DNA from 2 places in the Streptomyces sp. NPDC048825 genome. Region 1 is predicted to be linked to the other one. Evidence: riboswitches for the same ligand, from Rfam matches in the RefSeq annotation. Region 1 holds a riboswitch; the other holds the start of a gene.
The links. Region 1 has a riboswitch for glycine ahead of gcvT (glycine cleavage system aminomethyltransferase GcvT). Riboswitches for the same ligand answer to the same signal wherever they lie in the genome.

Region 1 (15,143 bases):
GGCCAGGGCTATGGCAATGGGGCCCAGGAAGATGTTGAAGACCAGGAGGCCCACAAGGCCGAGGATGAAGGACGCCACGGCCATGCCGTCGGCGTCACGACGGACGGCGTTACGGCGCTGGGGCGCGGCGGTGGTCAGCTGCATGAGTCTGCTCCCAACAGGCGTAGGGACGTGGTCAGTTGGTGTTCTCGTGGCGGCGTGAGTGACGCTCGCGGGCCGCGAACACGGCCAGCCAGACGCCGATGACCGCGGCGGCGACGAGGGTGAAGGAGAGCGGCGCGTGGGCCACGGTGCCCAGGACGACGCCCAGCAGCAGGAGTGCCGCGACGAGGAACAGCATGAGATGCCTCTCGTGGTGTCGTGGGTCGTAATCGTTGATCAGTGAACGCTTGTAGCTACAGTTGTTCACTGACTTCCCAGTCTAGCGCGTTCATGACTTTTCAAATCACAGAGAACAGTTGTTAACTGCATGGCATGAGTCACACCCTCGGCGTCCGGCAGGCCCGGAAACAGAAGACGAGGCAGGCGTTCCTGGACGCCGCGCTGGGTCTGCTGGAGGAGCAGAGCCTCAGCAGTCTGGGCCTGCGCGAGGTCACCAGGGCCGTGGGCGTCGCCCCGACCGCCTTCTACCGGCACTTCCCCTCGACGGCGGATCTCGGTGTGGCCCTGGTCGAGGAGGCGCTGGGCAGCCTGCACGCCGTGATCGCCGGCACGGTGTCCGCAGCCGGCGACGGCGACGAACGTATCGAGCGCGCCGTCGAGCTGATCGCCCGTCACGTACGCGAGTACCCGGCACACATCCGCTTTATCGCCCGTGAACGGAATGGCGGAGTCCAGAAGGTCCGGGCCGCGATAGCGGAGCAACTCGCCCGGTTCACCGACGAGGTGAGGACCGCACTGGCCGAGCACCCGGAGTCGGCCGGCTGGAACGACGACGACCTCTTGATGCTCGCGGGTCTGTACGTCGACCAGATGCTGATGACCGCCTCCAACCTCCTGGACGCGTCCCCCGAGGAGCAGGGTCAGGTCATCCGGGTGGCGACCCGCCGTATGCGCCTGATCGCCGTCGGCCGCCGTCACTGGCTGGGGTGAACTCCCGTGCAGGGACGCTCACGAAGAATGCATACGAAGGGCGCGTACGAAGCCGTCGTACGCGCCCTTCAGTCGCCTGATCGCCCTGCACTGAACAGGGTCAGAGCCTGACCCGCGCGAGCTGTCGCGACTGCGCCACCAGCCTGTCCGCGCTGTCCCAGACCTCGGCGTCCTCTTCCAGGAAACCGCCGGCGAGGTTGCGCGTGGTGATCGAGATCCGTAGCGGACCCGGCGCCGGACGGCAGCGTATGTGCACGGTCAGCTCGACGGTCGGGACCCAGCCGGACAGGCCCAGTTCGAAGGCGGTCGGCGGCAGCGCGTCGACCGCGAGGAGCAGCGAGAAGGGGTCGGCGTCCCGGCCGTCGGCGAGCCCGAACCAGGCCCGCATCTCCCCCTTGCCGGACGGCGAGCCGAGGGCCCAGCCCAGGGTGGAGGGGTCGAGCTTGAGCATCAGCCGGTCGGTGATGGCGGAGCTGCCGGGGACGGGAGCGGGCGCATCGGCGGGGCCGAAGCACTGGTCCAGCGGCGGAATCGCCGGCGGCTTCGCCGACGTCCGTACGTCGTCGGGGAGTTCGTCCAAGTCGCCGTAGGAGGCGAGAACGCGGATGCGCTCGACCTCCCGGCCTTGGTCGTCGTACTGGAAGAGGGACGCCTGTCCCGTCGACAGAGTGCGGCCGGTGCGTACGAGGTCCGTGCGGACGACCGCCGGACCCGGCTCGGATGCGGTCAGGTAGTGCGCGGAGATGGTGAACGGGTCGCCGTGCGGAAGGGTGTCCGCGAGTGCGCGGCCCAGAACGGCCAGCAGATAACCGCCGTTGACGGCGTTGATGATCGTCCATCCGGCGGACAGGTCGATGTCGTAGACGCCGGGTGCGCGGCGCGTGACCGCGGTGTCGCGGTCGAACTCGCTGTCGCCGATCGTTGCCTGTACGAGAGCTGCTTCTGACATGCCTGAACGGTACAACAAGAAATTACTAAGCAGTAGCTTTTGAGGTTTCGGCCACGTGACATCTCCCCGCTGACACGGAAACGGAAACGGGAGAGCGCGTGTGCGCTCTCCCGTTTCCGTGTGCGTGGGCTACTACTTGGCGTCCTTGGACGCCTCGCCCGATTCCTCCACCCGAGCCTTCTGAGCCGCGTCCGCAGCCACCACCGCGTCCGGCACCAGCTCCACCGCCTCCTTCGCCGCCGACAGCAGCACCGTGTCCTGCGGCGCCTGGTCCTCCGCGTTCTCCGGGTGGTGGCAGGCGACCTGCTGACCGGGCTTCAGCTCAAGGAGCGGCGGCTCCTTGGTGGTGCAGATCTCCGTGGCCTTCCAGCACCGGGTGTGGAAGCGGCAGCCGCTCGGCGGGGAGATCGGCGAGGGCACATCGCCCTTGAGCAGGATGCGCTCGCTCTTGGCGGCCCGGCGCCGGGGGTCCGGGATGGGCACGGCCGACATCAGCGCCTTGGTGTACGGGTGCATCGGCGCCTTGTAGAGCGAGTCGCGGTCCGCGAGCTCGACGATCTTGCCGAGGTACATCACCGCGATACGGTCCGAGACATGGCGTACGACGGACAGGTCGTGCGCGATGATCACGTACGTCAGGCCCAGCTCCTGCTGGAGGTCGTCCAGCAGGTTCACGACCTGCGCCTGGATGGACACGTCCAGCGCGGAGACCGGCTCGTCCGCCACGACCAGCTTCGGGTTGAGCGCGAGCGCGCGGGCGATGCCGATGCGCTGGCGCTGGCCGCCGGAGAACTCGTGCGGATAGCGGTTGTAGTGCTCGGGGTTGAGGCCGACCACCGACAGCAGCCGCTGGACCTCCTTCTTGATGCCGCCCTCGGGCGTGACGCCCTGGAGCTTGAAGGGGGCCCCGACGATGGTGCCGATCGTGTGGCGCGGGTTCAGCGACGAGTACGGGTCCTGGAAGATCATCTGGACGTCACGGCGCATCGGGCGCATACCGCCGACCCCGAGGTGCGTGATGTCCCTGCCCTCGAACTCCACGGTGCCGGCGGTCGGTTCGAGCAGCCTGGTGATCAGCCGGCCCATCGTCGACTTGCCGCAGCCCGATTCGCCGACGACGCCGAGCGTCTCGCCGGACTTGACCTCGAAGTCGATGCCGTCGACCGCCCGCACCGCGCCGACCTGCCGCTGGAGCAGGCCCTTGCGGATCGGGAAGTGCTTCTGGAGCCCGGTCACCTTCAGCAGGGTCTCGCCGGGGGCGGCGTCCTTGGTGAGGGTCGCGCCCGGGGCCGTCTTCGGGCCCGCGCCGTCGCTCTCTGCGGGTTTGGTCACTGCCGCGTCCTCGGGTTTCTCACTCACAGCTTGGGCGCAATCTCTTCGGTCCAGATACGCTCCCGCTGCTCCTGCGTCATATGGCAGGCGGCCCAGTGGTGGCTGCCGACCTCGGCCAGCTCGGGGCGGACCGTGCGGGTGACGTTGTCCTTGGGGACGTCCGCGTACGGGCAGCGCGGGTTGAAGGCGCAGCCCGACGGGATGTTGATCAGCGAGGGCGGGGAGCCCTTGACCGGGATGAGCCGCTCCTGCTGGTCGCGGTCCAGGCGCGGCATCGAGCCCAACAGGCCCCAGGTGTAGGGGTGCCGGGGCTCGTAGAAGACCTTCTCGGCCGGGCCGCGCTCGACGCAGCGGCCGCCGTACATCACCAGGATGTCGTCGGAGAGCTCGGCGACGACGCCCAGGTCGTGGGTGATGACGATGACCGCGGAGCCGAACTCCTTCTGCAGATCCCGGATCAGGTCGAGGATCTGCGCCTGGACGGTCACGTCCAGGGCGGTCGTCGGCTCGTCCGCGATGAGCAGTTCGGGGTTGTTGACCAGCGACATCGCGATCATTGCGCGCTGGCGCATACCGCCGGAGAACTCGTGCGGGTAGCCGTCGACGCGCTTGTCCGGCTGCGGGATGCCCACGCGGTCGAGCATCTCGATCGCGCGCCGCCGCGCGGTCTTCTTGTCGACGTCGTGGTGTATGCGGTACGCCTCCACGATCTGGTGGCCGATCGTGTAGTACGGGTGCAGCGCCGACAGCGGGTCCTGGAAGATCATCGCCATCTCGCGGCCACGCAGTTTGCGTACGTGGTCGGGGTCGGCGGTGAGCAGTTCCGTGCCGTCCAGCCAGATCTCGCCGGAGATCTGCGCCTTGCGCTTGCCGTACTGGCCGGTGGTGTGCAGGCCCATGATGCCGAGCGAGGTCACCGACTTGCCCGAGCCGGACTCGCCCACGATGCCGAGGGTCTTGCCCTTCTCCAGCGTGAAGCTGAGCCCGTCGACGGACTTGACCAGTCCGTCGTCGGTCGGGAAGTGCACCTTCAGGTCGCGGACTTCGAGGAAGGCGGTCGGGGCGGGCGAGTCCTTCACGGGCTCGCCCAGCGCCGCCCCGCTCTTGCTGAGTTCGGTCATGCGAGCCTCACTCGGGGGTCGATCACGGCGTACAGAATGTCCACGACGAGGTTGGCGACGATCACCGCGAGCGAGGTGATCAGCGTGACGCCCAGGATCACCGGGAGGTCCTTGTCGCTGATCGCCTTGAGGACCGCCTGTCCGAGGCCGGGAAGACTGAAGGTGGTCTCGGTGAGGATCGCGCCGCCGATCAGGGCGCCGAGGTCCATGCCGAGCATGGTGAGGATCGGCGTCATGGTGGAACGCATGGCGTGCTTGCCTATGACGACAGGCTCGCGCAGGCCCTTGGCGCGGGCGGTGCGGATGTAGTCCTCGCCCATGACCTCCAGCATCGTGGCTCTGGTGATCCGGGCGTACATCGCCGCGTAGAGGAAGGCGAGCGTGATCCAGGGCAGGATCATGCCGCCGAGCCAGCCGGTGAAGCTTTCCTCGATGGGGACGTACTGGGCGTCGAGCCAGCCGAGTCCATAGCTGAAGATCGCCAGCGACAGCAGGCCGGTGAAGTAGATGGGCAGCGAGACACCGGCGAGAGCGACGACCATCGCGCCGCGGTCCCACAGGGAGCCGCGCTTGAGCGCGGAGAGCACGCCCGCCGCGACACCGAACAGCAGCCACAGCACGGCGGCACCGAGCGCGAGGGCCAGGGTCACCGGGAAGCGGTCGGTGAGCACCGGCCAGATGGCCTGCTCGTTGCGGAAGGAGTAGCCGAAGCAGGGGGCCGCGCACTCCGTGACGTCGCCGCCCGCCGCGTACGTGCGACCCATGAAGAGGCCTTTGAAGAACTCCCAGACCTGGACGAGGATCGGCTCGCCGAGGCCGAGCTTCTGGCGCACGTCCTCGATGGCCTGTGGGTCGGCCTGCTTGCCCACGAACATCGTGGCCGGGTCCACGCCCGCCCAGCGGGGGACGAGGAAGAAGATGCAGAAGACCACCAGGATGATGACCACCAGCATCACTGCGGCGGCGAAGAGCCGCCTGGTGAGGTAAGCGAGCACTGCTCTCGGCCCGGCGGCGGACCGTGGGCCACCGGAGGTCTTCCGGTGGCCCACGGATCACGCCGCGCCGGCCTTCACCTGCCTTTCGTGCCGTATGGCGGGTGCGCCGGTCGGATTTACTTCTTCAGACCCAGGTTCACGAAGTCGTACTGACCGCTGTAGTTGTCGGTCGTGTAGACGTTCGCCAGGTTGTTGCCGCGCCAGTTGATGAACTTCTCGAAGACGAAGGGCAGGTAGTAGCCGCCCTCCATGACCTTGTGGTTGATCTCCGTGGAGAGCTGCTCCTTCTTCGCGTCGTCCAACTCCGTGACGTAGTCGGCGAAGAGACCGTCGATCGTCTTGTCCTTGATCAGGGCGTAGTTGTTGTTGCCGCTCTCAAGGATGTACTTGCTGTTCCACAGGGGCAGCCCGAAGCCCTGGACAGTCGGGAAGTCCGGGCCCCAGCCCATGATGATGATGCCGTAGCCCTTCTTCACCACGTTCGAGGGGCTGCCGATGATGCCGCTGGTCTGCGCACCGTCGTACTGGTCGATCTCGGCGTCGATGCCAACCTTCTTCAGCGACGCCTGCAGGGACTCGGCGGTGGCCACCTCGACCGGCTTGTTGTTGCGGACCGCGATGGTGGTCTTGAAGCCGTTCGGCTGGCCGCAGGCCTTCAGCGCCTCCTTGGCCTTGGCGACGTTGCCCTTCTTGTCCGCGCCCGCCATGTCGTACGGGTCGTACTTCTGACCCTCGGCACCCGGGACGGACGGCGGCAGCATGTTGGTGCCGATGTCACCGCCGGCCACCGGGCCGCCCCGCGCGGTCTGCAGCGACTCGTGGTCGGCGCCGTAGAGCACGGCCTTGCGGCAGTCCACGTTGTCGAACGGCTTCACGCTCTGCGGGAAGACCGCGTAGCGGACGTAGCCGGAGACCGGGTTGTCCAGGTTGCCCTTGTGCTCCTTCAGGGCAGTGGTGCGGCCCTGCGGGGACATGCCGGTCTGGTTGATGTCCAGATCGTAGTCACCGTTGATCAGGCGCTGGTCCATGTCATTGGCGTTGGTGAACAGCGTCAGCGAGATCTTGTCCGGGTACGCCTTGCGGATCGGGTCCGAGGCCTGCTTCCAGTTCTCGTTGCGGACCAGGACCAGCTTCTTGTTCGGCGTGTACGACTGGAACTTGTACGGGCCGGACGAGAACGGCTTCAGGCCGTACTTGGACTTGGTGTCCTTGTCCTGACGGACCGGCGAGGCGAAGGCCATGGCGAGCATGTCCTCGAAGTCCGAGTTGGCCGCGGGCAGCTTGAAGACGATGGTCTTGTCGTCCGGGGTCTCGATCGCCTTCAGACCCAGCTTGTCCGCGGACGTGTCCTTGTAGGGGCCCGGGTACTCGCCCTTGGGGTCGAGGACGTCCTTCAGGTAGACGGGACCGCCGGACAGCACGTCCTGCGCCCACTGGCGCTCGATGCCGTACTTGACGTCCTTGGAGGTGATCGGCTTGCCGTCCTCCCAGGTCACCCCGTCACGCAGCGTGTACGTGTACGTCTTGCCGTCGTCGGTGATCTTCGCCGTGCTGGTGGCGAGGTCCGGGGTGACCTCGGCGCCCTTCGCTCCGGGCTCCGTCTTGCCGGTCACCAGCGTGCGGCTGTAGTACCGCATGAAGTTCCAGGCGAAGCCGTAGTAGCCACGCGTGGTGTCCCACGAGTCGGCGTCCTGGACGCCGGCGAACTTCAGCTCGCCGCCCTTCTTGACCTCGGAGGCCTGGGCGACCTTGTTGTTGGCGGCATTGAAGCCGGCCGCGCCGCCTTCCCCGCCTTCGTCGGTGCCGCCGCCGCCGCACGCCGCCGTGGCAAGCAGCGCGGCGACCACGCCGGCGGCGGCCACGGCCTGCTTACGCCGCCCTGTGGTGCGTTGGGTAGTCACTCGGATCCTCCGTGTGTGTAGCGGCCCGCCGACAGATGACGGGCCCTGGGGGTACGGCAGTTCAGCGGGAACCCTTCGGATCCAGCGCATCGCGCACGCCGTCGCCGAAGAGATTGAAGGCAAGCACGGTGATGAAGATCGCTACACCCGGGATCACCATGTACATGGGGTCCGAGTCGTAGTAGTCGATCGCGCTCGAGAGCATCTGCCCCCAGGAGGCTGTGGGCGGCTTGACGCCCACGCCCAGGAAGCTGAGTGCCGCTTCGGTGAGGATGTTGGTCGGGATCATCATCGTCGTGTACACGATGATGGGCGCGACGAGGTTGGGCAGCAGCTCCTTGAACAGGATGTACAGCCGCCCGGCCCCGAGGCTGCGGGCGGCCTCGACGTACTCGCGCTCCCGCAGCGAGAGCGTCTGGCCGCGCACCACACGTCCGACATAGGGCCAGCCGAAGAAGCCGATCACCAGGATCATCACGAACATGCGCACGCCCGTGCCGGTGAGGCCCAGCATCTGGTTCGGCATGACCGAGACCAGCGCGATGATGAAGAGCAGCTGCGGGAAGGCCAGCAGACCGTCCATCACACGGCTGATGACCGCGTCCAGCCAGCCGCCGAAGTAACCGGCGAGAACTCCCAGAACCGTGCCGAGCACGACCGCGACGAGGGCGGACAGGAAGCCGACCAGGAGCGAGATACGGGCGCCGTAGACGATGCGGGCGAACACGTCACGCCCGTTGACCGGTTCGACGCCGAAGGGGTGGTCCGCGCTGATGCCGCCCCAGGAGCCCTTGGGGGTTGAGAAGAGAGGGTCGATCAGGTCCTCGTGGTGCGTCTCCGGGTCCTGCCCGACCAGGTTGGTGATCACCGGTGCGAGCAGTGCGATCGCGATCAGTGCGAGCACGATGACGCCGCCCGTGAGGGCCAGCTTGTCGCGCTTGAGGCGCTCCCAGGCGATCCGGCCGAGGGAACGCCCCTGTACCGCCTTGCCCTCGGCGGAGCCGGCGAGCACCGCCTCCTCGGCAGCACTCGGGGCCGCTTCCGCGGTCGGCTCGTGCAATGGTGCCGTCATCGTGGCAGCGACCCCTCTCAACCGGCTGTAGCCGGCCCCCACATGCCGCTTGTAAGCGGCGTGATCAGTCCGTCGTACACAGGGGCGAACACCCCCGAAGCCGGAGTCTTCAACGGTTCAGCGATCTGTTGCCAGACCTGGCGGTGAATGGATGCCTAAACGTGATGCTGTCTGGGACGTTCCGTTATCCGAACGGTACGTAACGAGGTGCGGACGCGGGACAGTTGATACCCAAGAGTCACACGCCACATTTACTCGCGTAGATCGGGACAATAAACCCGAACCAGATCCGAAGTCGAATCGAGGTCGAACGAAAGGCGAACGGAAGGGATCCGGCGAGGTGAGCCCGGGTCAGCCGGGCCGGGCGGAGTCCGACGGAGCGTCAGTACGAGCGTGTCAGTACGAGTCCGGGTAGCCGTATCCGCCCGCCACCGGAGCCTGCGCGGGGGCCGCGTGGGCCTCGCGGTCGTAGAACGGGCGCGTCATGGCCCGCATCCACATGGCCACCGGGTCGTACTCGTCGGACATCGCGACGGTCGACACCGGCAGCCCCTCCGGCACGACACCGATCGACTGCTGCATCATCGCCCGTACCGAGTCCACGGCGGGCGGACTCGTGTCGTACACATCGAGCCCGATGGCCAGATACGGAGCGCCCAGCGCGGGCTGCACCCAGGCGCGGCGCAGCGAGCGCACGGCGGCGGTGCGATGCGCGTTCTGCGCCAGGAGGGCGTAGAACTGCGGGAGTTCGATGCTCGGCTCGGCCATCCGGAGCGGGCCGGCAGGCTGCCGCTCCAGGCCGGTGGCGATGCGGCGCAGGTCGAGCCAGGGGACGCCGACGCCGCCGCCGGGCGCGTGCGGGTTCAGCCACAGGCCGTAGTGGTCGGGGTAGAGGGTGCGGGCCACGTCGAGGCCGTCGACGACTTCGTACGAACGGTTCCAGCCGCTGGCCGAGAGTTCCTGGGCGGAGGTGACGCAGGGCGCGTAGCTGAAGCCCTCCACCTCCATGTTCCCGTACTGGGCGTCCGGTGAGCCGGCCTGGCCGTGCCAGAGCAGCATCCAGATCTGGCCCGCCGAGGGGGCCGCGAGCGCCCGCAGGAGCGCCTCGTAGGCGTCGTAACGCCCGGGCGTGACCTGGCGCAGCATGTGCTCGACCTGCCCGGCCGCGATGCCGCTGGCGCTCACCTGTACCGCCCCTTCGAGAAGTTGACTCGGATATGAAACCAGCTTATGCGCTGCGCTGGCGGAACCGATTGGAGCTCGGGGCTCGATGTCGTTTTTGGCGGGTGCGTCGGAGCCGGTCGCGCCCCGCGGCGGAGCCGCATATGTCACAGCCCCGCGCCCCTTGCAGAGCGCCCCCTTCGGGGCGCGCTACAGCGAAGCTTGGTAGAAGGGGCGGACCCTTTCTCGTAGCCAGGTCGTCACCGGGTCATGGGCTGCTTCCAGGAAGACCAGGTTGACTGGCCAGGGGGCTGGGGCTCGGGTCAGGGCTCTGCCCAGGGCGTCCAGGGGGCGGGTTCGGGCTTCGGGGTCCCAGGAAGTCAGTTCTACGCCTACGAAGAGGACCGGGGCGGCCGTTTCGATGGCTGCCAGGCAGCGGCGGGCGGTTCGTACGGCGCCGGTGGCTTCGAACTCGGTCGAGGCGGCCGTCAGGAAGTCCACCGGGTCCTGCTGCCAGTCGGGCTCGAACAGGCGGACCCGGCCGCCGCTCGCGGGGCCGTCCAGCTCGGTGCGGCCGGAGCGGCACAGCTCGGCGACGGCGGGCGGGGGCAGCGGGATGCCTACCGTGCCCTCCGGGTTCACCGCGATGCCCACGTGCGGCGGCAGTCCGCGCGCGAACTCGACGGCGGGCGCGATCGTGTACGCCATGTGGTCGCCGGCGATCTGCCGGAACTGCTGCGCCGAGCTGAAGACCGGGACGTACGCCTGTCCGCCGAGCTCCATCGCGGGCAGGTCCAGCGGGCCGCTGTGCGGGCCGCCGCCGTTCGGCAGTGGCACCCAGAGGAAGCTGCGTCCGAGGACCTCCACGATCCGGGCAGCCGCCGAGGGCCCCGCCGGAGCGCCGAGGGACGCGGCGAGCACCTCCTCCAACTCGTTGCCGGGCCAGCCGACGTGTGGATGGGGGTGCGCCTGTGCCGGGAAGTCCATCTGCCTCTACCACCTGCTCGAAAACCACTGCCGGAACCAGTGCCGGATAGGCCGGATACCACCGCCGGGGCAGCGACCGCTGCGACTGAAAACCCTAGCGCCCGGCTGGCGTGAGCCGTTTCAGTCGCCGCAGCCGATCCCGCTCAGTCGCCGAAGTCGATCCGCCGCAGCACGTCCGCCGCGGACCGGTCGATGAGGACGGCCGAACCGCAGCCTTCCGGCAGGTCACCCTTCTCGACGGAGCGCAGCAGCCGGGCGACCGCGGCGCGGTGCCGGGCGAAGGCGTACCGCGAGACCCCGCGGCCGCGCTCGCGCTGGCCGTCCAGGGCCGTGTCCGGCGGGACGTCGAGCAGCAGCAGATGCAGCGTGCCGCCGCGGCGCCTGGCCTCGCGCGCGATCCAGTTGCGCACCCAGGCCTGGGTGCCGCAGTCGTGCACGACGACGCCCTCGCCGGAGCGCAGGGCGCGGCGCAGGCCCGCGTAGTGCGCGGCCCGTACGAGGGGGCGGTAGACCGCGTACGGCAGAAACCGGGACAGGCGGTGGTCCCAGCGGTCGCGGGTGTCCTGTGAGTCGATGCGCACGCCCGTCACGGCGCGGCGCATCAGGGTCGACTTGCCGCTGCCCGGCAGGCCCGTGACCACGACGAAATCGGCCGCGCCGAAGCGCAGGCCGTGCGGACTGTGTCCCGCACGCTCCCGCAGATCACGGACGACGGGCGCCGGGAGCCGGCCGCACGCCTCCCTGGCCGGGACAGCCGGGACAGCGGGCTGCTTGGGCAGTGCGACGGCGGCACCCGTCGCGTACGCCGTGGTCCTGTTCACGCTGTTCGTCCTCCCCATGGGGTCGGGAGACCCATCCCCGTCGAGTGTAAAGAGAAGGTAATGCGTGCACCCTGTCGTTTTCGTTCTTGCCATGCCACAGGCCCGTCACAGATCTCTGTGAATGACGTGAACGCCTCTGAGCCCCTGTGGAAGTCCCCCCTGCCGTGCCGCACCGATGCGTGCGATGATGTGCGCGCCAACTGCATACAGGCCGCTTGAATCCGCGCGGGAGAGTTCCGGGCACGTGTACACGAAGGTGTACGACTGTCCGGGCGCCGAAGGAGCAAGTCCCTCCCTTGAATCTCTCAGGCCCCGTTACCGCGCGGGCGAGGCACATCTGAAAAGCGGGCCGTCCCCTGGTAGCCAGGGGGTCGGCTCCACCCACGGTGCAAGCCATTGACCGTACAGGTCACGGCGAACCTCTCAGGTTCCGATGACAGATGGGGAGGAACGACCTCGCCGTCATGCCTTGGGAGCCCTGTCCGATGAGCAGCACCACTCCACGCCGTACCGCACTCGATGCACTCCATCGTTCGCTCGGCGCCACGATGACCGACTTCGCCGGCTGGGACATGCCCCTGCGGTACGGCTCCGAGCGCGACGAGCACCTCGCCGTGCGTACGAAGGCGGGTCTCTTCGACCTCTCCCACATGGGCGAGATCACGGTCACCGGACCGGAGGCCTCCGCGCTGCTCGACTACGCGCTGGTCGGGAACCTCGGGAGCGTCAAGGTCGGCCGCGCCCGCTACACCATGATCTGCCGTGAGGACGGCGGCATCCTCGACGACCTGATCGTGTACCGGCTCGGAGAGACGGAGGCCGGGTCTTCTCACTACATGGTCGTCGCGAATGCGAGTAATGCGCAGATCGTCCTGGACGCACTGGCCGAGCGCGCCGCCGGTTTTGACGCCGACGTCCGCGACGACCGCGACGCGTACGCGCTGCTCGCCGTCCAGGGCCCCGAGTCCCCCGGCATTCTGAAGTCGCTCACCGAAGCGGACCTGGACGGACTGAAGTACTACGCGGGCCTGCCCGGCACGGTCGCCGGCGTCCCGGCCCTGATCGCGCGCACCGGCTACACCGGCGAGGACGGCTTCGAGCTCTTCGTCGCCCCGGCCGACGCGGAGAAGCTGTGGCAGGCGCTGACCGAGGCGGGTTCCTCCGTGGGCCTCGTCCCCTGCGGCCTGTCCTGCCGGGACACGCTGCGTCTGGAGGCGGGCATGCCGTTGTACGGGCACGAACTGTCGACCTCGCTCACACCCTTCGACGCGGGGCTCGGGCGGGTCGTGAAGTTCGAGAAGGAGGGCGACTTCGTGGGGCGCGAGGCGCTCACCGAAGCCGCCTCCAGGGCTCAGGAGAACCCGCCACGCGTCCTCGTCGGACTGATCGCCGAGGGCCGCCGAGTCCCGCGCGCCGGGTACGCGGTCGTCACCGACGGCAAGGTCATCGGCGAGGTCACCTCCGGCGCGCCCTCGCCGACCCTCGGCAAGCCGATCGCGATGGCGTACGTCGACGCCGCCCACTCCGCGCCCGGCACACCCGGTGTCGGCGTGGACATCCGGGGCAGCCACGAGCCGTACGAGGTCGTGGCGTTGCCGTTCTACAAGCGCCAGAAGTAGTCCCGCCGACGGTTCGGCAGCGCGCCGACGTGACGTACGTTCCCGTGTGCCGTCTCGTATCTGCCGCCGGTATCCGCGGTCTCGTCACGCATGACACCCCGTTCATCACCAGTCCCCCGCGTACAGGAGAATTCAAGCCATGAGCAACCCCCAGCAGCTGCGCTACAGCAAGGAGCACGAGTGGCTGTCGGTCGCCGAGGACGGCGTCTCGACGGTCGGCATCACCGAGTTCGCGGCCAACGCGCTCGGCGACGTCGTCTACGTCCAGCTCCCCGAGGTCGGCGACACGGTGACCGCGGGCGAGACCTGCGGCGAGCTGGAGTCGACGAAGTCGGTCAGCGATCTGTACTCGCCGGTCACCGGTGAGGTCACCGAGATCAACCAGGACGTCGTGGACGACCCGGCGTTGGTGAACACCGCGCCCTTCGAGGGCGGTTGGCTGTTCAAGGTACGGATCGCGGAGGAGCCGAAGGACCTGCTCTCCGCCGCCGAGTACACCGAATTCTCCGGCTCCGACTCCGCCTCCTGAAGGACTCCTGACTGATGTCGCTTCTGAACCAGCCCCTGCACGAACTCGACCCGGACGTCGCCGCCGCCGTCGACGCCGAGCTGAACCGTCAGCAGTCCACCCTGGAGATGATCGCCTCGGAGAACTTCGCTCCGGTCGCGGTCATGGAGGCCCAGGGCTCGGTCCTCACCAACAAGTACGCCGAGGGCTACCCGGGCCGCCGCTACTACGGCGGCTGCGAGCACGTCGACGTCGTCGAGCGGATCGCCATCGAGCGGATCAAGGAGCTCTTCGGCGCCGAGCACGCCAACGTCCAGCCGCACTCGGGTGCCCAGGCCAACGCCGCAGCGATGTTCGCCCTGCTCAAGCCCGGCGACACGATCATGGGCCTGAACCTCGCGCACGGCGGGCACCTGACCCACGGCATGAAGATCAACTTCTCCGGCAAGCTCTACAACGTCGTCGCTTACCACGTGGACGACGCGACCGGCCAGGTCGACATGGCCGAGGTCGAGAAGCTGGCCAAGGAGTCCAGGCCGAAGCTGATCGTGGCCGGCTGGTCGGCGTATCCGCGGCAGCTGGACTTCGCCGCCTTCCGCCGCATCGCCGACGAGGTCGGCGCGTACCTGATGGTCGACATGGCGCACTTCGCGGGCCTGGTCGCGGCGGGCCTGCACCCGAACCCCGTCCCGCACGCGCATGTCGTCACGACCACCACCCACAAGACGCTGGGCGGTCCGCGCGGTGGGGTGATCCTGTCCACGGCCGATCTCGCGAAGAAGATCAACTCGGCTGTCTTCCCCGGTCAGCAGGGCGGTCCCCTGGAGCATGTGATCGCCGCGAAGGCCGTCTCCTTCAAGGTCGCGGCCTCGGAGGAGTTCAAGGAGCGCCAGCGGCGCACGCTGGAGGGCGCGCGGATCCTGGCCGAGCGCCTGATGCGGGACGACGTCACCTCGGCCGGCGTCTCGGTGCTGTCCGGCGGCACGGACGTACACCTCGTCCTTGTCGACCTGCGCCACTCCGAGCTGGACGGGCAGCAGGCCGAGGACCGCCTCCACGAGGTCGGCATCACGGTCAACCGCAACGCCGTCCCGAACGACCCGCGCCCGCCGATGGTGACGTCGGGGCTCAGGATCGGTACGCCCGCCCTCGCCACCCGTGGTTTCACGGCCGAGGACTTCGCCGAGGTCGCGGACATCATCGCCGAGGCGCTGAAGCCCGCCTACGATGCCGAGTCGCTGAAGGCCAGGGTGTCCGCGCTGGCCGACAAGCACCCGCTGTACGCGGGCCTGAAGTAGGTCCGTACTCCGTACGACTTGTTCGGGCGCTTTCTTCGGGGCACCGCGCACACTGAGACGTACGTGCGCGGTGTCCGCCCATGTACCACCTGTTGTTGAGGAGTCACCGTGGCCATCTCGGTCTTCGACCTTTTCTCGATCGGCATCGGCCCGTCCAGCTCCCACACGGTCGGCCCGATGCGCGCGGCACGGATGTTCGCCCGCCGCCTGAACAACGAGGGCCTGCTGGCCCCGACGGCCTCGATACGCGCCGAGTTGTACGGCTCCCTCGGTGCGACCGGCCACGG
Region 2 (15,143 bases), on a different contig from region 1:
CGGGACGCCGATCTACGGCAGCGACGGGGTGCTGGACGACGCGGGGATCGCGATTCCGGACGAGCAGGAGGACGAGGTGGAGAAGTTCCGCGAGTTCCTCGACCAGATCTCGCCCGAGGACTTCGGCACCAACAGCCAGTGACCCGGCCTGACGCCCACAACCGAGCTGGGGCTGCGGGACGAATATCCAGTGACCCTCCGGGACCACCGGACGACAGGGCGTGCGAGGGTCGGGCGGGGAGCATTCGGCTAGCCTTTCCCCGCGGTGGGGCACGGGAAACCACTCTTAGGGTGATTATCACTCGGCGTGCCGAGTGCGGTGGTCGTTGACGCACCCCCCGTGACTGCCTACCGTCGAGAAGGCAGGTCAAGGGGACGGAGGTCGGCGTGAGAAACAGCGGCGACGGTACGGCTGGGGGCGCCCCCGGACGCAGTCCGGTGGAGAGCGGCCCGTACCCTCCCCCAAGCTCTCGGCTCCGCTCGGGCATGGGGTATCCCCAGCATGGCGGCGCGGCCGACCACGCTCCACAGCAGCGGCCGACGCCGGCGCCGGACGGTGGCGGGGTGGCGTCCGAGGAGATCGGCTATCGCGGTCCCACGGCCTGCGCTGCCGCGGGCATCACCTACCGGCAACTGGACTACTGGGCCCGCACAGGCCTCGTCGAGCCGAGTGTGCGACCTGCCTACGGGTCGGGGACACAGCGGCTGTACAGCTTCCGGGACGTTGTCGTCCTGAAGATCGTCAAGCGGTTTCTCGACACGGGTGTGTCGTTGCAGAACATCCGTACCGCGGTCCAGCACCTGCGGGAGCGCGGATTCCGTGACCTCGAGCGCATGACGCTGATGAGCGACGGGGCGACGGTCTACGAGTGCTCCTCGCCCGACGAGGTCCACGCGCTGCTCCAGGGTGGGCAGGGCATCTTCGGGATCGCCGTGGGGGTGGTCTGGCGGGACGTGGAGAGCGCGCTCTCGCAATTGCACGGGGAGCGCGTCGACACGGGCGAGACGCTCGTCGGGCACCATCCCGCGGACGAGCTGGCGCGGCGTCGCAACCGCGCGGTCTGAGCGAGCGGTTACCGGAGGGCCCCGCACATCGAGGGGGCAGGGCTTGCGCACCGAGGGGCGAAGGCTGCTGCGTACGGGCGCATTGTCAGTGGCGTAGGGCAGCATCGGAGATGTGAGAACCGCGCCCACGATCCTGCATCTCGACATGGATGCCTTCTTCGCTTCGGCGGAGCAGGCGGCCAAGCCGAGCCTGCGCGGGAAAGCGGTCATCGTGGGTGGGCTCGGGCCACGGGGTGTGGTCGCGACGTGCTCGTACGAGGCCCGGGTCTTCGGAGTCCATTCCGCGATGCCCATGGCGCAGGCGAGACGGCTGGCGCCGAACGCCGCGTATCTGGTGCCCCGGTTCGGGTTCTACCGGGAGATCAGTGAGCAGGTGATGGGGCTGCTGCGCGAGCTGTCGCCGCTGGTGGAGCCGCTGAGCCTGGACGAGGCTTTTGTCGATCTGGAGGCCGGGGAAGCGGCCTGGGACGAGGCTTCGGCCCGGCTGGCGGGGGCGAAGCTGCGCGCGGACATCCGGGCCGTCACCGGGCTGACCGGGTCGGTGGGGCTGGCGGCCTCCAAGATGCTCGCGAAGATCGCCTCAGAGCAGGCCAAGCCCGACGGGCTGGTGGTGATAGATCCGGGGACGGAGCGCGAACTGCTCGCTCCCATGTCGGTGCGCACATTGCCCGGGGTGGGGCCGGCCACCGGGGACCATCTGCGGCGGGCCGGGATCACGACGGTCGGGGAGATCGCCGAGGCGGGTGAGGACGAGGTCGTACGGCTCCTCGGAAAGGCCCACGGAATCGCGCTGTACGCCATGGCGCTCGCGCACGACGAGCGGCCCGTGGTGGCCGAGCGGGACACAAAGTCGGTGTCCGTCGAGGACACGTACGACGTGGACATCCATGACCGGGTGCGGGTGCGGATGGAGGTGCAGCGGCTCGCCGACCGGTGTGTGCGGCGGCTGCGCGGCGCGCATCTGTCGGGGCGGACCATCGTCCTCAAGGTGCGGCGGTACGACTTCTCGACGCTGACCCGTTCCGAGACTCTGCGGGGTCCCACGGACGACGCCGCGGTGGTGCGGGAGGCGGCCGCACGGCTGCTGGAGTCCGTGGACACCACCGGAGGCGTACGGCTGCTGGGAGTCGGGGTCTCTGGGCTCGCCGACTACACACAGGAGGATCTCTTCGCGCAGGTTCGGGCGCAGGCCGAGGCACGGGCTCACGCGGGTGAGCCGGAGCTTTCGGCGCAGGACAAGGCGCAGGAGCCGGCCGATGAGCAGGAGGCGCCTGCCGTGCGGCGGTGGGCCGCGGGGCATGACGTACGGCATGCCGAGTTCGGGCACGGGTGGGTGCAGGGCAGTGGCATCGGGCGGGTCACGGTGCGGTTCGAGACGCCCGACTCCGAACCCGGGCGCGTACGCACCTTTCGGATCGACGATCCGGAGCTGGAGCCGGCGGACCCGCTGCCGCTGGTGTCGCGAAGACCGTAGGCCTCGGCGACAGCGCTCCGCTGGGAATACCGCACCGGACTTCGGCAAGCCCGCCTAGGGCTCGTCCGAGCCTGCGAGGTGGCCGAAGTCGCGGTCCGGGGGCGGAGGCGGGGGTGTTACGTCGAGGCCGTAGTGGTGGTAGAGCTGGAGTTCTTGTTCCGGGGAGAGGTGCCGGCCGACGCCGAAGTCGGGGGCGTCCTTGATGAGGGCGCGGTCGAAGGGGATCCGCAAGGTGCCCTCGACGAGTTCGCTGGGCTCCAGGGGCACGAAGGCGTCTCTGCCGAACAGGCCGGTGCGTATGGCCGCCCACTCCGGAGTACCGGTCGCGTCGTCGAGATATACCTCGTCGACAGTGCCGATCTTGTGGCCGTCGCGGTCGAACGCCTTGCGGCCGATCAGGTTGCGCGGATCGATGTCGGTCTGCACGGGCCCTCCATCTGGTCACAACTCATCCGTCAGCACTACGCATCCATAAGCACTACGAAAGGGCACTTTGCGGTGGGCGGCCACTCGGGGGATGCCCGCTGGTACGCTGTCAACGGCCGCTGATCCCGTGCGGGAGAGTCCTCCAAGGCTTCATCGGAGGCGCCGAAGGAGCAAATCCTCCCCGGAATCTCTCAGGCCCACGTACCGCGCGGACGAGGCCACTCTGGAAAGCAGAGCGGGTGTTTGACGGCTTCCGCTCTCACCGACGGTGAAAGCCGGGACGCCGTACAGTCGGCGGACCGGTGAAGCTCTCAGGTTGAGATGACAGAGGGGGAGGCCGTCCGGGCACCCGCGCCGTGGTGCCCTCGAAGGTCGTGTCAGACCAGGAGGCCTCCGCAAATGACCGCCCATCGCATTCCGCTCTCCGAGCTCGAACGGGGAATCCCCTTCGAGCAGCGCCACATCGGACCCGACACCGAGGCCCGGGCCAAGATGCTCGCGCAGGTGGGGTACGGCTCGCTCGAGGAGCTGACGTCCGCCGCGGTGCCGGATGTGATCAAGGACGCCGAGGCGCTCGCGCTGCCGGCCGCGCGTTCCGAGGCCGAGGTCCTCGCCGAGCTGCGCTCCCTCGCGGACCGTAACGAGGTCCTCGACTCGATGATCGGGCTCGGCTACTACGGCACGTTCACGCCGCCGGTGATCCTGCGCAACGTCATGGAGAACCCGGCCTGGTACACCGCGTACACCCCGTATCAGCCGGAGATCTCGCAGGGCCGCCTCGAGGCGCTGCTGAACTTCCAGACCATGGTCGCCGACCTCACGGGCCTGCCGACGTCGGGAGCCTCGCTGCTCGACGAGGGCACCGCCGCGGCCGAGGCCATGGCGCTGTCGCGACGCGTGGGCAAGGTCAAGAACGGCGTCTTCCTCGTCGACGCCGACGCGCTGCCGCAGACCATCGCCGTCATCGAGACGCGCGCCGAGCCGATCGGCGTCGAGGTGGTCGTCGCGGATCTCAGCGAGGGCATTCCGGCCGATGTCGCCGAGCGCGGCGTGACCGGCGTGCTCATCCAGTACCCGGGCGCCTCCGGTGCCGTACGGGACATCAAGCCCGTCATCGAGCAGGCGCATGAGCTGGGCGCGATCGTCACCGTCGCCGCCGATCTGCTGGCGCTGACGCTGCTTGCCTCGCCGGGCGAGCTCGGCGCCGACATCGCGGTCGGCACGACGCAGCGCTTCGGGGTCCCGATGGGCTTCGGCGGGCCGCACGCCGGGTACATGGCGGTGCACGAGAAGTTCGCCCGCAACCTGCCGGGCCGTCTCGTCGGTGTCTCGCTGGACGCGGACGGCGACCAGGCGTACCGGCTCGCCCTTCAGACGCGGGAGCAGCACATCCGCCGGCAGAAGGCGACCAGCAACATCTGTACGGCTCAGGTGCTGCTCGCCGTGATGGCCGGTATGTACGCCGTCTATCACGGTCCGGAGGGCCTCAGGTCGATCGCGCAGCGCACCCACCGGTACGCCACGATCCTCGCCGCGGGGCTGAAGGCGGGCGGAGTCGAGGTCGTCCACGCGGCGTACTTCGACACGCTCACCGTTCGGGTGCCGGGCAGGGCCGCCGAGATCGTCGCGGCCGCCCGTGAGGGTGGGGTCAACCTGCGTCTCGTCGACGCCGACCAGCTGTCCATCGCCTGCGACGAGACCACCACGCGGACCCAACTGGGCGCCGTGTGGACCGCGTTCGGCGTCGAGGGTGAGATCGAGGCGCTGGACGCCTCCGCCGAGGACACGCTGCCCACCGCGCTGCTGCGCGCCGACGAGTACCTCACGCACCCGGTGTTCCACCAGCACCGCTCCGAGACCGCGATGCTGCGTTATCTGCGCCGCCTCGCCGACCGTGACTACGCGCTCGACCGCGGCATGATCCCGCTCGGCTCCTGCACCATGAAGCTCAACGGCACCACCGAGATGGAGCCGGTCACCTGGCCGGAGTTCGGGCAGCTGCACCCCTTCGCGCCCGCCGAGCAGGCGCAGGGCTACCTCACGCTCATCCGTGAGCTGGAGGAGCAGCTTGCCGAGGTCACGGGCTACGACAAGGTGTCACTCCAGCCCAACGCCGGTTCGCAGGGAGAGCTGGCCGGCCTGCTCGCCGTACGCGGATATCACCGCGCGAACGGCGACAAGCAGCGCACCGTCTGCCTCATCCCGTCCTCCGCGCACGGCACGAACGCGGCGAGCGCCGTCATGGCCGGCATGAAGGTCGTCGTCGTGAACACCGCCGAGGACGGCGAGATCGACGTCGAGGACCTGCGCGCCAAGATCGAGCAACACCGTGACGAGCTGGCGGTGCTGATGATCACGTACCCCTCGACGCACGGCGTCTTCGAGGAGCACGTCGCCGACATCTGCGCGCAGGTGCACGACGCGGGCGGTCAGGTGTATGTGGACGGCGCCAACCTGAACGCGCTGGTGGGCCTCGCCAAGCCGGGCCGCTTCGGCGGTGACGTCTCGCACCTCAACCTGCACAAGACGTTCTGCATCCCGCACGGCGGTGGCGGTCCGGGCGTCGGCCCGGTCGGTGTACGCGCGCATCTTGCGCCGTACCTGCCGAACCACCCCCTGCAGCCCGCCGCGGGCCCGGAGACGGGCGTCGGTCCGATCTCTGCCGCTCCCTGGGGTTCGGCCGGGATCCTGCCGATCTCCTGGGCGTACGTACGCCTCATGGGCGGCGAGGGGCTCAAGCGGGCCACGCAGGTCGCCGTGCTGAGCGCGAACTACGTGGCCAAGCGGCTGGAACCGCACTATCCCGTGCTGTACACCGGTCCCGGCGGGCTTGTGGCACACGAGTGCATCATCGATCTGCGGCCGCTGAACAAGGCGACCGGCGTGAGCGTCGACGACATCGCCAAGCGACTGATCGACTATGGGTTCCACGCGCCGACGATGTCCTTCCCGGTGGCCGGGACGCTGATGATCGAGCCGACCGAGAGCGAGGATCTGGCCGAACTCGACCGGTTCTGCGAGGCGATGATCGCCATTCGTACGGAGATCGAGCGGGTCGGCTCCGGGGAGTGGCCGGCGGACGACAACCCGCTGCGGAACGCTCCGCACACGGCGGCCGTGCTCGGCGGCGCATGGGAGCACGCGTACAGCCGTGAGGAGGCCGTCTTCCCGGCAGGGGTGTCGGCCGCGGACAAGTACTGGCCGCCGGTGCGGCGGATCGACCAGGCGTACGGCGACCGGAACCTGGTCTGCTCCTGCCCGCCGCTGGACGCTTACGACGAGTAGCCGCGTAATCGCATCCGGGCATACGTCGGGGCCGGTTCCGGGATGTCCCGGGGCCGGCCCCTCATATGTCTGAGCAACGTGCCTGGCGTCGCCTGTGGTGCGCCCGTGCGGCTCAGGCGGCGGTCATCACCTGCGCGCCGGCCGGCGGTCGGTGCGGGGCGATGATCCGGCCGTCCGGCAGGAGCTCACCGGTGTCCTCGAAGAGCAGGACGCCGTTGCACAGCAGGCTCCATCCCTGCTCCGGGTGGTGCGCCACGAGGTGCGCTGCTTCCCGGTCGGCGGAGTCGGCTGTCGGACACGGTGGCTGGTGCTGGCACATTGGCGGGATCTTTCCCTGTGTAGTGAGGTCGGTGATCGTCTTGTGGTCTGTGCTGCGGCTCGATGAGGTGTTCATGGCCGCCCCCCGTTTGTCAGTCGGTACGGAACCCAGTGTTGCCCTATAAACGTCAATCCGCAGGGATTTCACAGTGGCGCTTCTCACAGGTTGATGACGCACCACTCGTGCGGATGGTTCATTCCAACTGGGCCGCCTGTTCGGGTGGTTCGGAATGGTCGGATACGTCTAGTCAGAATGGGCCGGGCGTGCGCTGCGTCCCCTCTGCCACTCTCGGCTTCGCTCGAGCGGGGGGACCCCCATCGTCACTGCGCGCAGCAGCGTGCCCCGCGACCGGAGTGGGGCCGCGGGGCACGGAAGCCGAGGTGTGCTCAGGCCGGTGAGCCGAGCAGCGGGGGAGTGGAGGCGGGGGTGAGCCGGTTGGTCAGGACGGGCAGCAGTTCGGCCACGCGGTGCGGGCGGTGCGCGGCGATGCCGGGCGGCGCGGGAGCGAGGGGCACCAGGAGGTCGGTGGCGGCGGGGTGGCCTTCGGCGCCGTCGGCGGTGCAGTCGCCGTGCAGCCAGAGCGTGAGCATGTAGAGCTCGGGTACGGAGAGCAGGCGGGCCTGGTAGGACTGCGTCATGGTCTCCGCCTGGCGCAGCGCGTGCTCCGTGGCGGCGACGTACGGCCCCTCGAAGAAGTGGGAGAAAGCCCATCCGTCGGGGGTCAGCCTGGTCTCGGCAGCCGCCACGGCAGACCCACCGCAGCGGATGAGGAAGCGCCACCCTGCGAGACGGGTGGCCGAGGCGCCGGCCGGGGTGATCCGGTCGAGCACGTGGACGGGCAGTGGGAGGTCGGGGGTCGCGGGGCCCTGGGCGTTGCGCAGGGACGGGGTGGGTGCCTCGCGGACGGCGGTGGGAGAACCGAGGGCCGTGAGGACGGTACGTACAGCGGGCGCGGGAGCCGGAGGGACATGCAGCGGCATGGTGAGTCGCCTCTCTTCGACAGGCACAGGTGGCGCGAGGGCGGTGGCGGACGACGCTGTCAGCACTTTGGGGCAGAGGGGCGGGGGTTCCCGGCCTGTGGGGCCACCGTGCTGCCTGTCGCGCGGCGTCTGGCGCGTACGCTCGCATCAAATGTTCTTCTGTCGCTTTGCGATCGCACGCATCAGACGCTGCGCGGCTCACCTCTCGGTGAATGACGTCACTGTGACGACAGGTCCGGCGACCACGAGCGCCGACTCTCTGCCTCGTTCGAGAAGTTTATACGACCCGTGTTCAGGCGGTGTTTCGTCTAGCCGTTGCGCAGATTAAGGGCTAGGCACAATTCGGTCGTCGATAAGTGCCTTTGATCCCGATTCTCGATGAGCGTCCCGCGATGACCTCGGGATACCTCACCGAAACGGTCGGCCAAATGTCGTCGGCGTTTTTCACGAGACCGCAACTCGTCGGAGAAGAGGTCATCGCCCGGCCGAAAACCGCGCCCTGCCTCATGCCGCGTGAATGTGCCTGGAGATCCTGCGTCCAGAGTAGCGGCCGACAGGACTGTCCAGGACGTTATTGATCGCATTGCCTGGGCATCATCCCCCGTGACCCGGGACGTCAGCGGCCGGTTTGTCGGGCTGCCCAGTCGAGGAGGGACGCTTCGATGGGGGAGAAGGTCGAGGCAGCGTCGTTCGGCCTGTCCGATCGGCAGCGCTACCGAGGCAAGCTCCGGCAGTGCCTGGCGGGGCTTGAGCGGCTGTTGGCGGAGGAGCGGTTCGACCGCCCGAAGAACCTCATGGGCCTGGAGATCGAGCTCAATCTCGCGGGGTCGGACGGTATGCCGCGCATGATGAACGCTCAAGTACTTGAACGTATCGCCAGCCGTGATTTCCAAACAGAACTCGCCATGTTCAATCTGGAAGTCAACATTGCCCCACATCGACTGGGCGGCCGGGTATTCGACCGCCTCGCCGAGGAGTTGCGCACCTCGCTCGCATATGCCGATCGCAAAGCGAACGAGGTCGACGCGGGCGTCGTGATGGTCGGCATTCTGCCCACGCTCGCACGCGACGACCTGGTCTCCGCGAACCTCTCCGACGTGGACCGCTACACCCTGCTCAACGACCAGATCGTGGCGGCCCGCGGCGAGGACTTCACACTCGACATCGACGGCGTCGAGCGGCTCAGCTGCACATCCGCTTCCATAGCGCCCGAAGCCGCCTGCACCTCCGTGCAGCTGCACCTTCAGGTCACGCCGGGCCGCTTCGCCGACGTGTGGAACGCGGCGCAGGCGATCGCCGCCGTGCAGGTCGCGGTCGGCGCCAACTCCCCGTTCCTGTTCGGCCGTGAGCTGTGGCGCGAGTCCAGGCCGCCGCTGTTCCTGCAGTCCACCGACACGCGTCCGCCCGAGTTGCAGGCCCAGGGGGTGCGTCCGCGCACCTGGTTCGGAGAGCGGTGGATCTCGTCGGCGTACGACCTCTTCGAGGAGAATCTGCGCTACTTCCCGGCCCTGCTGCCGATCTGCGACGACGAGGATCCACAGCGCGTCCTGGACGGCGGCGGCATCCCCCGGCTCGGCGAACTCGTGCTGCACAATGGCACCATCTACCGCTGGAACCGCCCGGTGTACGGCATCGACGACGGCGTTCCGCATCTGCGCGTCGAGAACCGCGTACTGCCCGCCGGTCCGACCGTCACCGACGTCATCGCCAACACGGCCTTCTACTACGGGCTCATACGCGCCCTCGCCGAGGACGCCCGGCCCGTGTGGACGCGGCTGCCCTTCGAGGCCGCCGCCGCCAACTTCGACCACGCGTGCCGGTATGGCATCGAGGCACACCTACAGTGGCCGCGGCGCGGCCGGTACGGCGGGACGACGCGGGTGCCCGCGGTGCAGCTGGTGCTGGACGAGCTGCTGCCGCTCGCGGAGGCGGGTCTGGACGCGTGGGGTGTCGAGCCGGCCGATCGGGAGCTCTACCTCGGGGTGATCGAGGAGCGGTGCAGAAGCCGGGTGAACGGGGCGTCCTGGCAAGCCAGTACATTCCACCGGGCGCTGGACACCGGCATGGACCGGGGGGCGGCGCTGGCCGCCATGACGAAACGTTATTGCGAGCTGATGCACCTCGGTGAGCCGGTACACACCTGGCCGGTGGGGCTGCCGGAGCCGGCGATCCCGCTGGCGTGACCCCGCGATCCGGCTCGGCGAGCCCGGGATCCCGCTGCGGCGATCAACTCCGGCTGCCCGCCCGCACGATGGTTTTGAGGATCACCGAGTGGATCTCGGACGGGTCGGTGACCAGATGGCCCGAGCCGCCCGTCGTCTTCGCGATCTGGTCGACCTCGTCCTGGTCGGCGTCCGGGCCCCGCGATCGCGATCAGTGGCACCGGGCGCTCCGGATCGGTGAGCCTCTGGAGCTCGGCGATGAGCTCGGAGCGCGAGATGCTGCCCGGGTCCTCGTCGACCCAGTCGGTCAGGCGTACGGCGCTGTCCTGGCAGGTCGGCCGGAGGGGCAGCAGCCCGCCCTCGATTGCCGCCACGCTGCCCCCGGCGACGGAGAGAACGAGCGCGGTCGCGATCGCCACCCTGCGGCGTCGCGCGCGTGGACGGGGGTCGGCTGTGCTCCTCCCGCCCCGGTCAGGCAAGCTGTGACGTCCCATGCGGTGGTGCCCCTCCCCTGCTTGAGCCGTGAGCCGTACGGCGGCCGCATGACGAGGCGTGAAAGGGAGGTACGCCCCGTACGGCGTCCGTCCCCCGATGGCCTGTCGCGCACGATCTTCGTAGCTCCTTTCGACACCTTGGCGGGGGCCAGGATGGGGATGAGACGGGATTACACAATTGGAGGCACGTGTGCAGGCGGAGGCGGGGTCGGTGGCCGATGCTTTTCCAGCGGAGCAGCCGGCGCGACGAATTTTTCGCGATGAGTTGCTGCTCGTGCTGGGGGTGTCGCTCGGTGCGAGCGGGGTTTCCGCGCTGATCAGTTTTGTCGGGTCGGTGACGAAGCCGGGCGGCCTGAAGGATCAGGCGGCCAATCTGAACGCCTCGGCGGCACCGGGGCGTCCATGGCTTGATCTGGCCTGGCAGTTGTTCGGGATCACGTCGGCGTTGGTCCCGGTTTTGCTCGTCGCGCACCTGCTGCTCCGCGAGGGGGCGGGGTTGCGCACCATCGGCTTCGACCGCACTCGTCCGTGGCCGGATCTGGGCCGGGGTGCGGCGATCGCAGCGGTGATCGGCAGTACGGGGATCGCCTTCTATCTGGCGTCCCGTGGCCTCGGGTTCAACCTCACGGTGGTTCCGGAATCGCTGCCCGACGTGTGGTGGAAGTACCCGGTGCTGATCCTCTCCGCGGTGCAGAACGCTGTCCTGGAGGAGGTGATCGTCGTCGGGTATCTGCTGCGCCGGCTCGGGCAGTTGGGGTGGACGCCGGGTACCGCGCTGATGGCCAGCTCCGTGCTGCGCGGCTCGTATCACCTGTATCAGGGCATCGGTGGGTTCATCGGGAACATGGTCATGGGCGTCGTCTTCGTCTACCTGTACCGCCGCTGGGGCCGCGTCGGACCGTTGGTGGTCGCCCACTCACTGCTCGACATCGGGGCGTTCGTGGGGTACGCGCTGCTGGCGGGCAAGGTGGGGTGGCTGCCCACTGCGTGAACGTTACGGATCTGGAAGGGGCGTACGAGCACGTCGTACGCCCCTTCTGTGCTGTTCAGGTGTGGAGTTCGCCCTCGATGACGGTGACCGCGCGGCCCGTGAGCAGGGTGCGGTCGCCGTGGAGGCGGGTGTGGACCAGGCCTGAGCGGGGGGATGCCTGGAGGCCGGTGAGGTCGGGGCGGCCGAGGCGCTCGGACCAGTAGGGGGCGAGCGCCGTGTGGGCGCTGCCGGTGACCGGGTCCTCGTCGATGCCCATCCTCGGGAAGAAGCAGCGCGAGACGAAGTCATGGCCCTGTGAAGGGTCTTCGGCGACGGCGGTGGCGATGATGCCGCGCTCGGAGTGCCGGACGAGGGCCCTGTGGTCGGGGGTGAGGCCCAGAACGGTCTTCTCGTCGGCCAGTTCGACCAGGAGGTCGCCGACGTTCGGGCCCGTGTCGTGCGCGGTGAGCGGCTCGGCGCCCAGGGCCTCGGCCAGGCCCGCCGGGACTTCGACCTGAGTGAGTGGTGCGGTCGGGAAGTCCAGCGTGATGGACCCGTCGTCGTTCGTGGTGGCGATGAGTACGCCGCTTCTGGTCGCGAACCGTACGGGGCCCCGTTCGGCGTCCGTGGTGGCCAGCACGTGTGCGGTGGCGAGTGTCGCGTGGCCGCACAAGGCGACCTCGGTGACGGGCGTGAACCAGCGCAGTGCCCAGTCGGCTTCGCCGCCCTCGGGGAGGGGGTGGGCGAACGCCGTCTCCGCGTGGTTGACCTCCAGGGCCACGCTCTGGAGCCAGGCGTCGTCGGGGAAGGCGTCGAGGAGGAGGACCCCGGCCGGGTTGCCGGCGAAGGGGCGGTCGGTGAAGGCGTCGACGATTCGAATCCGCATGAGCTGACGCTAAGCCGGGGCCGCAGTCGCAGGCCAAGGCCAATTCGGGGTGCGTGGACCGGAGGTGGGCTGTTTCGGGGGTTGGGTGCGGACGTGTGCGCTGTCAGGAGGGGGCTTGCCAGGCGAGCCATCACGATATATCGTTGACGCATCGCGACCGATCAACGATGGAATGGAGTGATTGCGATGCGTTCCCATGGAGAGGAATTCGGACCGGGCTTTGGCCCCGGTCCTGGACGGGGACACGGCGGACCCGGCCCGCATGGCCGGGGAGGCTTCGAAGGGCGCCGCGCCGCCTTCGGTCCCTTTGGGCCGGGCTTCGGTCCGGGACCCTGGGGTGGCCGTGGCGGACGGGGCGGGCCGCGCGGCAGGGCGCGGCGCGGCGACGTACGCGCGTCGATCCTGGCTCTGCTGAAGGACCGGCCCATGCACGGTTACGAGATGATCCAGGAGATCGCCGAGCGCAGCGGCGGGGCATGGAAGCCCAGCCCCGGCTCGGTGTACCCCACCCTCCAACTGCTGGAGGACGAAGGCCTGATCACCAGCGCGACCGAGGGTGGCAAGAAGCTGTTCTCGCTCACCGAGGCGGGCCGCACCGCGGCCGACGAGGGCCCCGAGGCGCCCTGGGAAGAGGCCGGGCGCGGGGTCGACTGGGAGGCGCTGAGCGACATCCGGCAGGCCGGTTTCGGTCTGATGGAGGCGTTCGGCCAGGTCTGGAAGACCGGCAGCAAGGAGCAGCGCGAGAAGGCGCTGTCCGTCATCAACGAAGCCCGGAAGAAGCTGTACCTGATCCTCGCCGACGAGGACTGACGGGATGAGGGCCGGTATTCACGGTCCGATGGCCCGCACAGGGGGTACTTCGGCAGCGAAGTACCCCCTTCGGCATGGGGTGGCCGGCTCTGTGGTGACGGGGTTCTGGGTGTTCTAGGTGACCAACCCGCCCAGTTTGCGCAGCGATTCGTTGAGGGCCGCAGTCGCCGAGTCCTTGAGCTTGCCCGCCATCAGTGAGACGGCGGCGCCCGTGAACTCCCCGTCGATACGGACCTGAGTGGCGGCCTCGCCCTCCGGTGTGAGTGTGTAGCGCGTCGCGACGGTCACGGACATCGGTCCCTTGCCGCGGATGGCCAGCGTGCGGGCGGGCTCCAACTGCTCGATGGTCCAGTCGATTTCAGCGGGGAAACCCATCAGCTTCATGTGCTCCTCGAAGGTGCCGCCGACTTCGAGGGTCTGAGGGCCGCCCTTGGGGAAGCTGGTGTGCGTGGAGTTCCACTCCCCGTAGGAGGAGAAGTCCGTGAGCTGCGCCCAGACCTTCTCGGCCGGCGCCTCGATCCGTGCTTCCGCGCTGACTTCGGCCATGCGACCACCCCTTCGTGTCAGGCGCTGCGCCGGGCGCAGCTCCGGTGTCGCGGAACGTAGCCGGAGGGCCCGCAACATTCAATACTGATGAACCGTCAGAAAATTGGGGTCCCTGTGAGCGTGTGCCGGGGCAGGGTGGTTGCGCTTGCGGCGCGAGGCAAGGCGGCGCGCGCTCCGTCAGGGACAAGGGCGTGATGTCATCCGTAAGGAGGAGAATCCGCCTACGCCTGCCCAACTTGTGTCGGACGCGAAAATGCTTCCCGCCGGGGATGACTCGGCTCGAAGGGGCTGATGGGGTAAGGGGTGTGCAACCGCGTATCCCCCGGCAGCAGGCCGCCGATCGTGGCCTGAACCGTATGGACATCGAGGCCGGGCTCAGTAAGGAGCTTGCGGCGGTGGTCGCCGGTGCGCGCAGAAGGGCGCTGCGGGACGGGGACCGGCAGATCGACACGGCTCATCTGCTGCATACGCTCCTCGAGTCCGACCCGGAGGTGCGTGCGGTCGTCGACGACGGGCCTCGGATCCCGCGGCTGCTCGGCTATCTCGTGCAGCGCAGCATCGGCTACGGCCTGCGCTGGCAGAGCGGCGTGGAGGATTCCGGTGCCGTGCCGACCGTGCGCGAGGACGGCTGGTCCCCGGTGGCGGCCGGCGCCATGGAGTACGCGTGCGCGCTCGCCGCGCGGCGAGGTGGCGAACCGGCGGACGGGATCGACCTGCTCGCGGCGATCGTCGCGGATCCCGAGTCCCGGGCCGTGGAGGTGCTGGAGCGGGCGGGAGTCGACGTGGCGACGCTACGGGCCCGTCTTGACGCCGCGGTGGAGCCCGGCGTCGAAGCCTGAGCGGCCACGAGCCTGAGCTGTCACGAGCCTGAGCTGTCACGGCTGACGCTCCCCAGTTGTGCTGCGGGCGGTTTCCGGGGGGACGTCCGCAGTCGTGCGTACCGCCAGCCTTCCAGCCGTCCAGCCGTCGAGACAGGTGTCATTGGGGATGACGCTCCTGTCATCGCCTGTCATCATGTGCCGATGCGTACATCTGAGAGCAGTCACGGCAACCGGCAAAGAGGCGTGGGGCTGAGCCTTGCGCTGGTGTCTGCGGTCGCCTTCGGGGGATCCGGTGTCGCGGCCAAGCCCTTGATCGACGCGGGCCTCGACCCGCTCCATGTGGTGTGGCTGCGCGTCGCGGGCGCCGCCGTGGTGATGCTGCCGCTCGCCGTACGTCACCGGGGGTTGCTGCGCGAGCGCCCCGCGCTGCTCGCCGGGTTCGGGCTGCTCGCCGTGGCCGGCGTCCAGGCCTGCTACTTCGCGGCGATCTCCCGGATCCCCGTCGGTGTCGCGCTGCTCGTCGAGTACCTCGCGCCGGCGCTGGTTCTCGGTTGGGTGCGGTTCGTGCAGCGGCGGCCGGTGACCCGTGCCGCCGCCCTCGGAGTCGTACTCGCCGTCGGCGGGCTCGCCTGTGTCGTCGAGGTGTGGTCGGGGCTGAGCTTCGACCTCCTCGGACTGCTGCTCGCGCTCGGCGCGGCCTGCTGCCAGGTCGGCTACTTCGTCCTGTCCGACCAGGGCGGCGACGCGGGCGACCAGGCCCCGGACCCGCTGGGCGTCATCGCGTACGGCCTGCTCGTCGGCGCGATCGTGCTGACGCTCGTCGCGCGCCCGTGGGGCATGGACTGGTCGGTCCTCGGCGGCGGCGCGAACATGAACGGCACGACGGTCGCCGCCGGGTACCTGCT

Region 2: linked by a shared signal. The riboswitch ahead of gcvP (aminomethyl-transferring glycine dehydrogenase) and the one ahead of gcvT (glycine cleavage system aminomethyltransferase GcvT) in region 1 are both predicted to bind glycine.

The regions. Positions count from the first base shown of each region.
Region 1 is NZ_JBICUR010000016.1:390-15,532, reverse strand. Features, by position in the region: gene ACGFNK_RS32590 (DUF4190 domain-containing protein) at 1-144, opposite strand, end outside; gene ACGFNK_RS32585 (hypothetical protein) at 176-409, opposite strand; gene ACGFNK_RS32580 (TetR family transcriptional regulator) at 475-1,092, shown strand; gene ACGFNK_RS32575 (thioesterase family protein) at 1,193-2,041, opposite strand; gene ACGFNK_RS32570 (ABC transporter ATP-binding protein) at 2,174-3,373, opposite strand; gene ACGFNK_RS32565 (ABC transporter ATP-binding protein) at 3,397-4,494, opposite strand; gene ACGFNK_RS32560 (ABC transporter permease) at 4,491-5,489, opposite strand; gene ACGFNK_RS32555 (ABC transporter substrate-binding protein) at 5,606-7,390, opposite strand; gene ACGFNK_RS32550 (ABC transporter permease) at 7,452-8,462, opposite strand; gene ACGFNK_RS32545 (enhanced serine sensitivity protein SseB C-terminal domain-containing protein) at 8,859-9,647, opposite strand; gene ACGFNK_RS32540 (enhanced serine sensitivity protein SseB) at 9,834-10,610, opposite strand; gene ACGFNK_RS32535 (AAA family ATPase) at 10,754-11,449, opposite strand; glycine riboswitch at 11,648-11,762, shown strand; gene gcvT (glycine cleavage system aminomethyltransferase GcvT) at 11,917-13,050, shown strand; gene gcvH (glycine cleavage system protein GcvH) at 13,190-13,579, shown strand; gene glyA (serine hydroxymethyltransferase) at 13,594-14,856, shown strand; partial or broken gene ACGFNK_RS32515 (serine dehydratase beta chain) at 14,965-15,143, shown strand, end outside.
Region 2 is NZ_JBICUR010000027.1:7,917-23,059, forward strand. Features, by position in the region: gene ACGFNK_RS41880 (bifunctional nuclease family protein) at 1-142, shown strand, start outside; gene ACGFNK_RS41885 (MerR family transcriptional regulator) at 388-1,065, shown strand; gene ACGFNK_RS41890 (DNA polymerase IV) at 1,178-2,539, shown strand; gene ACGFNK_RS41895 (PRC-barrel domain-containing protein) at 2,594-2,965, opposite strand; glycine riboswitch at 3,086-3,182, shown strand; gene gcvP (aminomethyl-transferring glycine dehydrogenase) at 3,365-6,250, shown strand; gene ACGFNK_RS41905 (DUF5999 family protein) at 6,363-6,569, opposite strand; gene ACGFNK_RS41910 (hypothetical protein) at 6,956-7,549, opposite strand; gene ACGFNK_RS41915 (glutamate--cysteine ligase) at 8,212-9,732, shown strand; partial or broken gene ACGFNK_RS41920 (hypothetical protein) at 9,776-10,025, opposite strand; gene ACGFNK_RS41925 (hypothetical protein) at 9,970-10,197, shown strand; gene ACGFNK_RS41930 (CPBP family intramembrane glutamic endopeptidase) at 10,396-11,196, shown strand; gene ACGFNK_RS41935 (PhzF family phenazine biosynthesis protein) at 11,252-12,061, opposite strand; gene ACGFNK_RS41940 (PadR family transcriptional regulator) at 12,248-12,871, shown strand; gene ACGFNK_RS41945 (SRPBCC family protein) at 12,986-13,417, opposite strand; gene ACGFNK_RS41950 (Clp protease N-terminal domain-containing protein) at 13,723-14,256, shown strand; gene ACGFNK_RS41955 (DMT family transporter) at 14,434-15,143, shown strand, end outside.